2 regions of the Nonomuraea sp. NPDC054003 genome follow, and region 2 is predicted to be linked to the other one. Evidence: riboswitches for the same ligand, from Rfam matches in the RefSeq annotation. Region 2 holds a riboswitch; the other holds the start of a gene.
What was found. Region 2 has a riboswitch for glycine ahead of gcvT (glycine cleavage system aminomethyltransferase GcvT). Riboswitches for the same ligand answer to the same signal wherever they lie in the genome.

Region 1 (4,960 bases), on a different contig from region 2:
CCGGGATCGAGGTGCTCACCGTCAACGCGGTGCTGGACGACCTGTCGCCCACCGAGACGATCGCCGAGCGCCGGCGCGACCTGCAGCGGCTGTCGGAGCTCGTGAGCTCCTCACGCGCGGCCTTCGGCGTCAGGTTCGACCCGGTGGGGGAGCGCATCGCGCTGGTGGACGAGCAGGGCCAGCTCATCAGCGAGGAGCGGGCGCTGCTGGTGGTCCTCGACCTGGTGGCCGCCGAGCGCAGGGGCGGGCAGGTGGCGCTGCCCGTCACCACCACCCGGGTCGCCGAGCAGGTGTGCCGCTTCCACGGCGTGCAGGTGCGGTGGACCTCGACCGCCGTCGACGCGCTCACCTCGGCCGCCGGCGACCCCGGCATGATCTTCGCCGGCGACGGGCGGGGCGGCTTCGTGGTGCCCGAGTTCAGCCCGGCCATCGACGGGCTGGCCGCGTTCATGCGGCTGCTCGGGCTGGTGGCCCGCACCCGGCTCTCGCTCAGCCAGATCGACGCCAGGATCCCCGAGGCCAAGCTGCTCAAGCGGACGATCCCGACGCAGTGGGCGGCGAAGGGGGCGGTGATGCGCTCGGTCATCGAGGCGGCCGAGTCGAGCGGCGACGGTCACCGGATCGACACCACCGACGGGGTGCGGGTGGTCGGCGACGACGGCAGCTGGGTGCTCATCCTGCCCGCCGCCACCGAACCGGCGACCGACCTGTGGGCGGAGGCGTCGGACGTCGACACCGCGCAGATCCTGCTCGAACGCTGGGCCCAGGTGGTCGAGCAGGCGACATGATCCATAACAGGCCGGATCCTGTCCACGATTTGTCTGGAAGGACCGCAAGATCGTAATGTTAAGACGCGCGGCGGCATGGACCTTCAGGTAGGGGCGGTTGTAACTTTGTCAGCGTCCGAACCTGTCGTCCAGCGCCCCGCCTTGACCTTTGCCGCTGATCAGCGTAAGTTGCGGCATTCGCCAAAACGTGAAGAGCGAAGCGAGGCGCGCCCCGAGCACCGTTGCCGCGACTTCGCGGTAGGAGGCCGAGCCGATCGATGCCGAGCGTCTACTGCACGCAGTGCGGGCATGCCAACCCCGAGGATGCCCGTTTCTGTTCCCGTTGTGGGACCCAGCTGACCAGACCCGAGGTCTCCGGGGACACGACATCGACGATCTCTGTCGCGGGAATAGAGGCGTACGAGGCTGAGACCGGCGACATGCTGCTGGCCGAGCGGGCGCTGGTGGAGCAGCTCCCGCCGGGCGCGGCGCTGCTCACCGTCACCAGGGGGCCCAACCAGGGCAGCCGGTTCAGGCTCGACAAGGAGCTGACCACCACCGGCCGCCACCCGGAGAGCGACATCTTCCTCGACGACATCACGGTCTCGCGCCGTCATGTCGAGTTCTACCGCCATCGCGGCGGCCAGTTCTCGGTGCGCGACGTGGGCAGCCTCAACGGCACCTACGTCAACCGGGAGCGCATCGAGGAGGTCCCGCTCCACTCCGGGGACGAGGTGCAGATCGGCAAGTTCCGGCTGCTGTTCCTGATGCGGACCCCCGTCGGCGCATGAGCTCACAGGCGGCACGCTCGCACATGAGCATCGGGGAGGTGCTCGCCCTGCTGCAGGGCGAGTTCCCCGACGTCACGATCTCCAAGATCCGTTTCCTGGAGGGCGAGGGGCTGATCGAGCCGGAGCGCACCCCGTCCGGCTTCCGCAAGTTCACCCACCTGCACGTCGAGCAGCTGCGCTACATCCTGACCGAGCAGCGCGACCACTACCTCCCGCTGCGCGTGATCAAGGACAAGATGGCCGAGAGCTTCGGCCGCCCCCGCGCGCTGCACGACAAGCAGGAGGTCAAGCTCACCCGGGCCGAGCTGCTGGAGTCCGCGGGGCTCGACGAGGAGACGCTCACCGAGCTGGAGGATTACGGGCTGCTGGCGCCGGTCGCCCGGCGCTACGACGAGGAAGCGCTGAAGATCGCCCGGGCCGTGGGCGGGCTGGCCCGCTTCGGCCTGCACGCCCGTCATCTGCGCGCCGTCAAGGCCGCGGCGGAGCGGGAGGCCGGTCTGGTCGAGCAGACGGTCGCGCCCATACTCAAACGCCGCAAGCCCGGCGCGATCGGTGAGGCCGACGAAGCGGCCAGGGAGCTGTCGGCGCTCCTGCTCGACCTCCATGCCGCCCTGCTGCGTACGGGGGTTCGTGGCGTTCTGGGCCGATGAGCGGCCTGCGGGACATTCAGGGCTCGGCGGGTGTTACGTTGAAATGCAGAAGCGGACCAGCGATGACCTGAGCCGGGCCACCGGCCAGTCGAATATGGAGCAGCCCGTGTTGCAGATGGAGGTAGTGGGCGTTCGGGTAGAAATGCCCACCAATCAGCCGATCGTTCTGCTCAAGGAGGCACACGGGGAGCGGTTCCTGCCGATCTGGATCGGCATGACCGAAGCGACGGCCATAGCGCTGGCACAGGCCGACGAGCCGCCGCCCCGGCCGCTCACCCACGATCTTTTCAGGGACGTGCTGAGCGCGCTCGGCGTGGGTCTGCGCGCCGTCAACATCGTCGCTCTGCGTGACGGCATCTTCTTCGCCGACCTCGTGTTCTCCAACGGCGTGGAGGTCAGCGCCCGGCCCTCCGACTCGATCGCGCTGGCGCTCCGCACCGGAGCCCGCATCTTCGCCAGCGAGGAGGTGGTCCAGGAGGCCGGTGTGATCATCCCCGACGACCAGGAGGACGAGGTGGAGAAGTTCAGGGAGTTCCTTGACACGATCTCACCCGAGGACTTCGGCCGGGCGGGGTAGGTATTTCAGTGCATTTACGCTTCACGACGCGCCGAGCCGGATCGTTGACTGAGCATGGTCACGGTCCTACGGTGCAAGTGAAACCCGTGGTCGACCTTTTACGAACCCCCAGATGAGGCCACGGGATGAGAGAAAGCCGGAGGTCCGCGTGGCGGTCAGCAGCGGCGAGGGAAAGACGGCCGGCCAGGAAGATCCGGTGCGGCGCGAGAGTGCGCGGCAGCGTGCCGGAGAACAAGGATTGCTCTTCGACGAGCAGCCTGCCACGCTGCCGGACGACATCGGATACCGCGGGCCGACAGCCTGCGCGGCGGCCGGCATCACCTACAGGCAGCTCGACTACTGGGCGCGCACGGGCCTGGTGGAGCCCACGATAAGAGCCGCGCACGGCTCCGGCTCCCAGCGCCTCTACAGCTTCCGCGACATCCTGGTCCTGAAAGTCGTCAAGCGGCTCCTCGACACCGGAGTCTCCCTCCAGCAGATCCGCACCGCCGTCCAGCATCTGCGCGACCGCGGGGTCGCCGACCTCGCGCAGATCACGCTGATGAGCGACGGCGTCAGCGTCTACGAGTGCACCTCGGCCGACGAGGTCATCGACCTTCTCCAGGGCGGTCAGGGCGTGTTCGGCATAGCGCTCGGCCGGGTCTGGCGCGAGGTCGAAGGATCCCTCGCGGAGCTGCCGGGGGAACGGGCGGCGGTCGTGGACGACGTCCCGGCCGACCATCCCGCTGACGAACTGGCCCGGCGGCGGCGCGCGCGCCGCATCGGGTGACGCCCCGTACCACCCCAATTAGGGTCGAGGCTGTAATCTAGGACATGCTGACGACCCCGTGCGGGAGAGTCCCCGGCACCGCCGGGGCGCCGAAGGAGCAACCCTCCCCGGAATCTCTCAGGCGCCCGTACCGCTCGGGTGAGGCAACTCTGGAAAGCAGGTGCGTCCGCCAGGCGCACTTCACCGACGGTGCAAGCCCCGTAGCGGGGTGAAGCTCTCAGGTCGCCATGACAGAGGGGGAGATCCGGCATACGCCCGCGCCCAGCGCCGGTCTCCACAGCCTCGGGAGGCATCTCCATGACCGACCTGTCAGCACCGCCGTTCTCCAGCAGGCACATCGGGCCCTCAGCGGCCGAGCAGCAGCGCATGCTCGAGGCCGTCGGCTTCGAATCGGTCGCGGACCTGGTCGCGGTGGCCGTGCCCGAGGCCATCAGGGCCAAGGACCGGCTCAAACTGCCGGCCGCCGCGAGCGAGGCCGAGGCCATCGCCGAACTGCGCGCCCTCGCCGGCCGCAACCAGGTGCTCACCTCCATGATCGGCCTCGGCTACCACGACACGGTCACGCCCGCCGTCATCCGCCGCAACCTCCTGGAGAACCCGGGCTGGTACACCGCCTACACCCCGTACCAGCCGGAGATCTCGCAGGGCCGGCTGGAGGCGCTGCTGAACTTCCAGACCGTCGTCTCCGACCTCACCGGCCTGCCCGTCGCCGGGGCGTCCCTACTCGACGAGGCCACCGCCGCGGCCGAGGGCATGACGCTGGCACGCCGCGCCGGCAAGGCCAAGAGCCCGGTGTTCGTGGTGGACGCCGACACGCTGCCGCAGACCAAGGCCGTGCTGGCCACCCGCGCCGAACCGCTCGGCATCGAGCTCGTCGAGAGCGACCTGACCGGCGACCTGCCCGAATGCTTCGGCGTGCTGGTCCAGTACCCCGGCGCGTCCGGGCGGCTGCGCGACTTCCGCGCCGTGGCCGAGCGGGCGCACGAGGCCGGCGCGCTGGTCGTGGCCGCCGCCGACCTGCTGGCGCTCACGCTCCTGGCCGCCCCGGGCGAGCTCGGCGCCGACATCGCCGTCGGCTCCTCCCAGCGGTTCGGCGTGTCGTTCGGCTACGGCGGGCCGCACGCCGCCTACATGTCCGTACGCGAGGGACTGCAGCGCCAGATGCCCGGCCGCCTGGTCGGGGTGTCGGTCGACGCCGACGGCGCGGCCGCGTACCGGCTGGCCCTGCAGACCCGCGAGCAGCACATCCGCCGCGAGAAGGCCACCAGCAACATCTGCACCGCGCAGGTCCTGCTCGCGGTCATCGCCGGCATGTACGCCGTCTACCACGGGCCCGACGGGCTGCGGCGGATCGCCCGGCGGGTGCACCGGCACGCCGCCGCGCTCGCCGCGGGGCTGCGCGAGGG
Region 2 (4,960 bases):
GTCGCCCCACCCCCGCACCGACTACATCCGGAAATTTCGTGACACCGCCGAGTTCGCCCTGATGACCGCGGCCCTGGAAGCCCGGACCCCCTTCCTGGGCGTCTGCCGGGGTCTCCAGGTCCTCAACATCGCCATGGGCGGCACCCTCCACCAGCACCTGCCTGACGTCGTCGGCCACACCGGCCACTCCCCCGCCCCGGGCCGGTTCGGCCCCCTCCCCGTGCGCCCCGCCGCCGGCAGCAAGCTCGCCAAGATCCTCGGCGGCGCCCCGGTCACCGTGCCCCACTACCACCACCAGGCCGTCGACCGCCTGGGGGCGGGCCTGACGGTGACGGCCACCTCCGAGGACGGCACGATCGAGGCCGTGGAGCTCGACTCCCACCCGTTCGCCGTCGCCGTCCAGTGGCACCCTGAGGCCGCCGACGACTGCGCGCTCTTCGAAGCCCTGGTCGCGCATGCCGCGGAGTTCGCGGACGCGACAATTCACCCCGAAGGCCATTAGGCTTGCCACATCACCGTCGAAGCCGTGCGGGAGAGCGCCCTGACAGCCGGTCGGGGCCCCTGAAGGAGCAAGCCCTCCCCGCGAACCTCTCAAGGCAAAGGACCGTACGGCCGAGGTGTCCTCTGGAAAGCAGGTCCGCGCGACCTCGCCGAAGGTGAAAGTCCGGAAAAAAGCCGGGTGAAGCTCTCAGGCACCGACGACAGAGGGGGAGGATCCCGGCATCCGATCCTGTCCTGAGGTGCGACATGTCACGACCGACGCCGCTGAGAGACGTGCACGAGTCTCTCGGCGCCACCCTGACCGACTTCGCCGGCTGGCTCATGCCGCTGCGCTACGGCAGCGAGTCCGCGGAGCACAACGCGGTCCGCCAGGCGGCCGGGCTCTTCGACCTGTCGCACATGGGGGAGATCTTCCTCACCGGCCCGCAGGCGGCGGACGCCCTGGACTACGCCCTGGTGGGACACCTGTCGGCGCTGGCGACCGGGCGGGCGCGCTACACGATGATCGTCGACGAGCGCGGCGGGGTGCTGGACGACCTCATCGTCTACCGGCTCGGCGACGAGGAGTTCATGGTCGTGGCCAACGCCTCGAACGCGGGCAAGGTCGCGGACGAGCTGATGACCCGCGCCAAGGCGTACGACGCGCGGGTCGAGGACCGCTCCGACGAGTACGCCCTCATCGCCGTCCAGGGCCCGCGCTCCCAGGAGATCCTCGCCACCCTCACCGACGCCGACCTGGCCGGGCTCAAGTACTACACCGGCCTGCCCGGCAGGGTCGACGGGCGTGAGGCGCTCATCGCCCGCACCGGCTACACCGGCGAGGACGGCTTCGAGCTGTTCGTGGCCGTCCAGGACGCGGTGCCGCTGTGGCACGCGCTGACCGCCGCCGGCGAACCGTACGGGCTGAAGCCGGCCGGGCTGTCCAGCCGTGACACGCTCCGCCTGGAGGCGGGCATGCCGCTGTACGGCAACGAGCTGAGCGTGAAGCTGACCCCGTTCGACGCGGGGATGGGCAGGGTGGTGAAATTCGACAAGCCGGGCGACTTCGTGGGCAGGTCGGCGCTGGAGGCGGTCAAGGACACCCCGCCGCGGCGCCGCCTGACCGGGCTGGTCGCGCGCGGCCGCCGGGTGCCCCGCCACGGATACCCGGTGACCAAGGACGGTGCCGTCGTCGGCGAGGTCACCAGCGGCGCGCCCTCGCAGACGCTGGGCAAGCCCATCGCGCTGGCCTACGTCGACGCCGGCATCGACGCCGGCGAAGGTCTGGCCGTCGACATCAGGGGCAGGCAAGAACCCGTGGACGTGGTCGAGCTGCCCTTCTACAGGAGGAACAAGTGAGCAACATCCCTGACGACCTGAGCTACACCAAGGAGCACGAGTGGATCTCCGGCCTGGAGGACGGCCTGGTCGCCACGATCGGCATCACGGCCTTCGCCGCCGAGGCCCTCGGTGACGTGGTCTACGTGCAGCTCCCGGAGGTCGGCTCGACCGTGGAAGCCGGGGACTCGATCGGCGAGGTCGAGTCCACCAAGTCCGTGAGCGAGATCTACACGCCTGTCGGCGGCGAGGTGGTCGAGGTCAACCAGACCCTGGTGGACGACCCGTCGCTGGCCAACAGCGACCCGTACGGCGAGGGCTGGATGTTCAAGGTGCGCGCCGACGGCGACGCCGCCGACCTGCTCTCCGCCGAGGAGTACGCCGCCCTCACCTCGGGCGAGTCCTGACCCACCCGCCGGGGCCCGGCACCGGGCCCCGGCCCCGCGCGTGAAAGGCGCACATCAATGGCGATCAGCGTCTTCGACCTCTTCAAGATCGGGATCGGTCCGTCCAGCTCCCACACCGGCGGCCCGATGGCCGCCGCCCACCGGTTCGCGCGCGGCCTGCACCAGGACGGGCTGCTCGGCCGTACGGCACGTGTCGAGGCCATCCTGTACGGCTCCCTCGGCCTGACCGGCAAGGGCCACGGCAGCGACAAGGCCGTCCTGCTGGGCCTGTCGGGCGAGAAGCCCGAGCTGGTGGACGTCGACACCGTGGACGAGCGGCTGGCCGCGATGCGCGAGTCCGGCACGGTCCGGCTGTTCGGCGAGCGGGAGATCCCGTTCGTGATCGGCGAGGACCTGGTGTTCGAGCGGAAGATCTCGCTGCCGGAGCACCCGAACGGCATGCGCTTCACCGCCTACGACGAGGCGGGCGGGAGCCTGCGCGAGAAGGTGTACTTCTCGGTCGGCGGCGGCTTCGTGGTCGACGAGACCGCCACCGGCGCCGGCCGCATCAAGCCGGACGACACGGTCCTGCCCTACCCGTTCACCACCGGCGAGGAGCTGCTCAAGCACTGCTCGGCCACCGGCCTGTCGATCTCCGGGCTGATGCTGGAGAACGAGAAGGCGTTCGGCCTCGGCGAGGACGAGATCCGCGCCCGCGTCCTCGACCTCTGGCGGGTCATGACGGAGTGCGTGCGGCGGGGCATCGCCAAGGAAGGCGTGCTGCCCGGCGGGCTCAAGGTCAAGCGCCGCGCCCACCAGCTGCACCGCCGCCTGCAGGCCGAGTCCGCCGAGAAGGACCCGCTGCAGGCGATGGACTGGGTGTCGCTGTTCGCCCTGGCCGTCAACGAGGAGAACGCCGCCGGGGGCCGCATCGTCACCGCCCCCACCAACGGCGCGGCCGGCATCATCCCCGCCGTGCTCACGTACTACTCCCGCTTCACCCCGAACGCCGACGACGACGGCGTGATCCGCTTCCTGCTGACGGCGGCGGCGATCGGCGTGCTGTTCAAGGAGAACGCGTCCATCTCCGGCGCCGAGGTCGGCTGTCAGGGCGAGGTCGGCTCGGCCTGCTCGATGGCCTCGGCGGGGCTCACCGAGGTCCTCGGCGGCACCCCCGAGCAGGTGGAGAACGCCGCCGAGATCGGCATCGAGCACAACCTGGGCCTGACCTGCGACCCGATCGGCGGCCTGGTGCAGATCCCGTGCATCGAGCGGAACGCGGTCGCCTCCATCAAGGCCATCACCGCGGCCCGCATCGCGCTGCGCGGCGACGGCCGCCACCACGTGTCGCTCGACAAGGCCATCAAGACCATGCGCGACACCGGCAGGGACATGCTCGACAAGTACAAGGAGACCTCGCGCGGCGGCCTCGCCGTGAACGTCATCGAGTGCTGAGACGCTAATCCCAGGCGGCGTGAGGTCTAGCGACGGACGTGGATGCGGACCACCGCGCCCAGCTCGTCGTCGCGGACCTCACGCCGGATGCGGCCGACGATCTCCCGGTCCAGCTTGCCCACCACCGCGCCCACGTCCGCCCCCGGCGGGCAGGAGAGCGAGATCCGCAGCCGGGCCGTGCCTTCCAGCTCGCCGAGCACCCGCACCGCCGCCCGCGACAGCCCTTCCACGTCCTTGAGGCCCACGCAGAGCATCGCCGTGCCCGTGCCGGACCGCGTCCCGAACCGGCCCCAGCCGAGGCTCAGCAGCAGCCACCGGAGCGTCACCAGCGCGAGCACCACCAGCACCAGGGCCACCAGCCACGGCACCCACGGCTGCCCGCTCAGGGCGTCGGCGGTGCGCTCCGGCAGCACCCTGGCCCGCGGCGACAGCCCGCGCAGCTGGCCCTGGCCGCGCAGCCAGGCGAAGCCGCCGGCGATCAGCAGCACCGCGCCCACCACGGCCAGCCCCAGGCGGTTGCCCCCGTACTGCCGCATCACAGCCCCTTCCTGCGCAGCCGCACCACGACCTCACCCGTGCCGAGCGTGCCCAGCCCCGCCAGCCGGTCGCCCACCGCGGTGCCCACCTGCCTGAGCATCGCGCCCGACGACTCGGGGCCGGTCACCACGGTGACCTCGATGCGCCGCCTGCGCAGCCGTACCCTGACCCGGTCCACCCCGTCGGCCTGCCGCGCGACCTCGCGCAGCGTGCGGCGCAGGCCGGAGCGGGTGATGCCGATGACGATCAGCGGGTCCGTGGTCTCCACGGGTACGAGCCTGCACCGGCCCGGCAGCACCGCCAGCAGGAGCAGGCCCACGCCCAGGCCCGCGACCCCCAGCGCGGGCGCCGACAGATCCTTCCACGACGACGCGGACGCCAGCGCGGCGGCCTCGTCGATCGACACCAGGCCCAGCGGCCGGGCCCACAGGCCCGCGACGATCTCCGCGGCGAGGAGCCCGAGCCCGGCGGTCAGCAGCGCCGCCACGGCCACACCGGCGGGCGTTCTGGCCGGCCGGAGCACCCGGCGGGATCTGCGGACCGGGGAGTCGCGCACCGTGGCGGAGGTACCGGGCAGAAGCTGCTGGAGCGTGGTCATCACAACCATCAGAGGTACACGGGCGAGGCTCCCGCTCGACCGTGTCCCCGCCGCCCGTTTGCAGGATCATTACGGGCCACGCGATCAATGCGAATCAGCCTCATGTTCAATTGCCGGTTATGCCGTTACGCTGCCGGTATGGACGACCGCCAGCGCTACGACCGTG

Region 1: another riboswitch for glycine. It lies ahead of gcvP (aminomethyl-transferring glycine dehydrogenase); the one in region 2 lies ahead of gcvT (glycine cleavage system aminomethyltransferase GcvT).

What each region holds. Positions count from the first base shown of each region.
Region 1 is NZ_JBVJKR010000004.1:449,118-454,077, forward strand. Features, by position in the region: gene ACZ6YG_RS12660 (mannose-1-phosphate guanyltransferase) at 1-788, shown strand, start outside; gene ACZ6YG_RS12665 (FHA domain-containing protein) at 1,046-1,558, shown strand; gene ftsR (transcriptional regulator FtsR) at 1,582-2,208, shown strand; gene ACZ6YG_RS12675 (bifunctional nuclease family protein) at 2,315-2,785, shown strand; gene ACZ6YG_RS12680 (MerR family transcriptional regulator) at 2,934-3,554, shown strand; glycine riboswitch at 3,606-3,697, shown strand; gene gcvP (aminomethyl-transferring glycine dehydrogenase) at 3,852-4,960, shown strand, end outside.
Region 2 is NZ_JBVJKR010000008.1:281,080-286,039, reverse strand. Features, by position in the region: gene ACZ6YG_RS22870 (gamma-glutamyl-gamma-aminobutyrate hydrolase family protein) at 1-502, shown strand, start outside; glycine riboswitch at 520-617, shown strand; glycine riboswitch at 618-715, shown strand; gene gcvT (glycine cleavage system aminomethyltransferase GcvT) at 748-1,839, shown strand; gene gcvH (glycine cleavage system protein GcvH) at 1,836-2,225, shown strand; gene ACZ6YG_RS22855 (L-serine ammonia-lyase) at 2,283-3,659, shown strand; gene ACZ6YG_RS22850 (hypothetical protein) at 3,686-4,195, opposite strand; gene ACZ6YG_RS22845 (DUF6286 domain-containing protein) at 4,195-4,794, opposite strand; gene ACZ6YG_RS22840 (amino acid deaminase/aldolase) at 4,933-4,960, shown strand, end outside.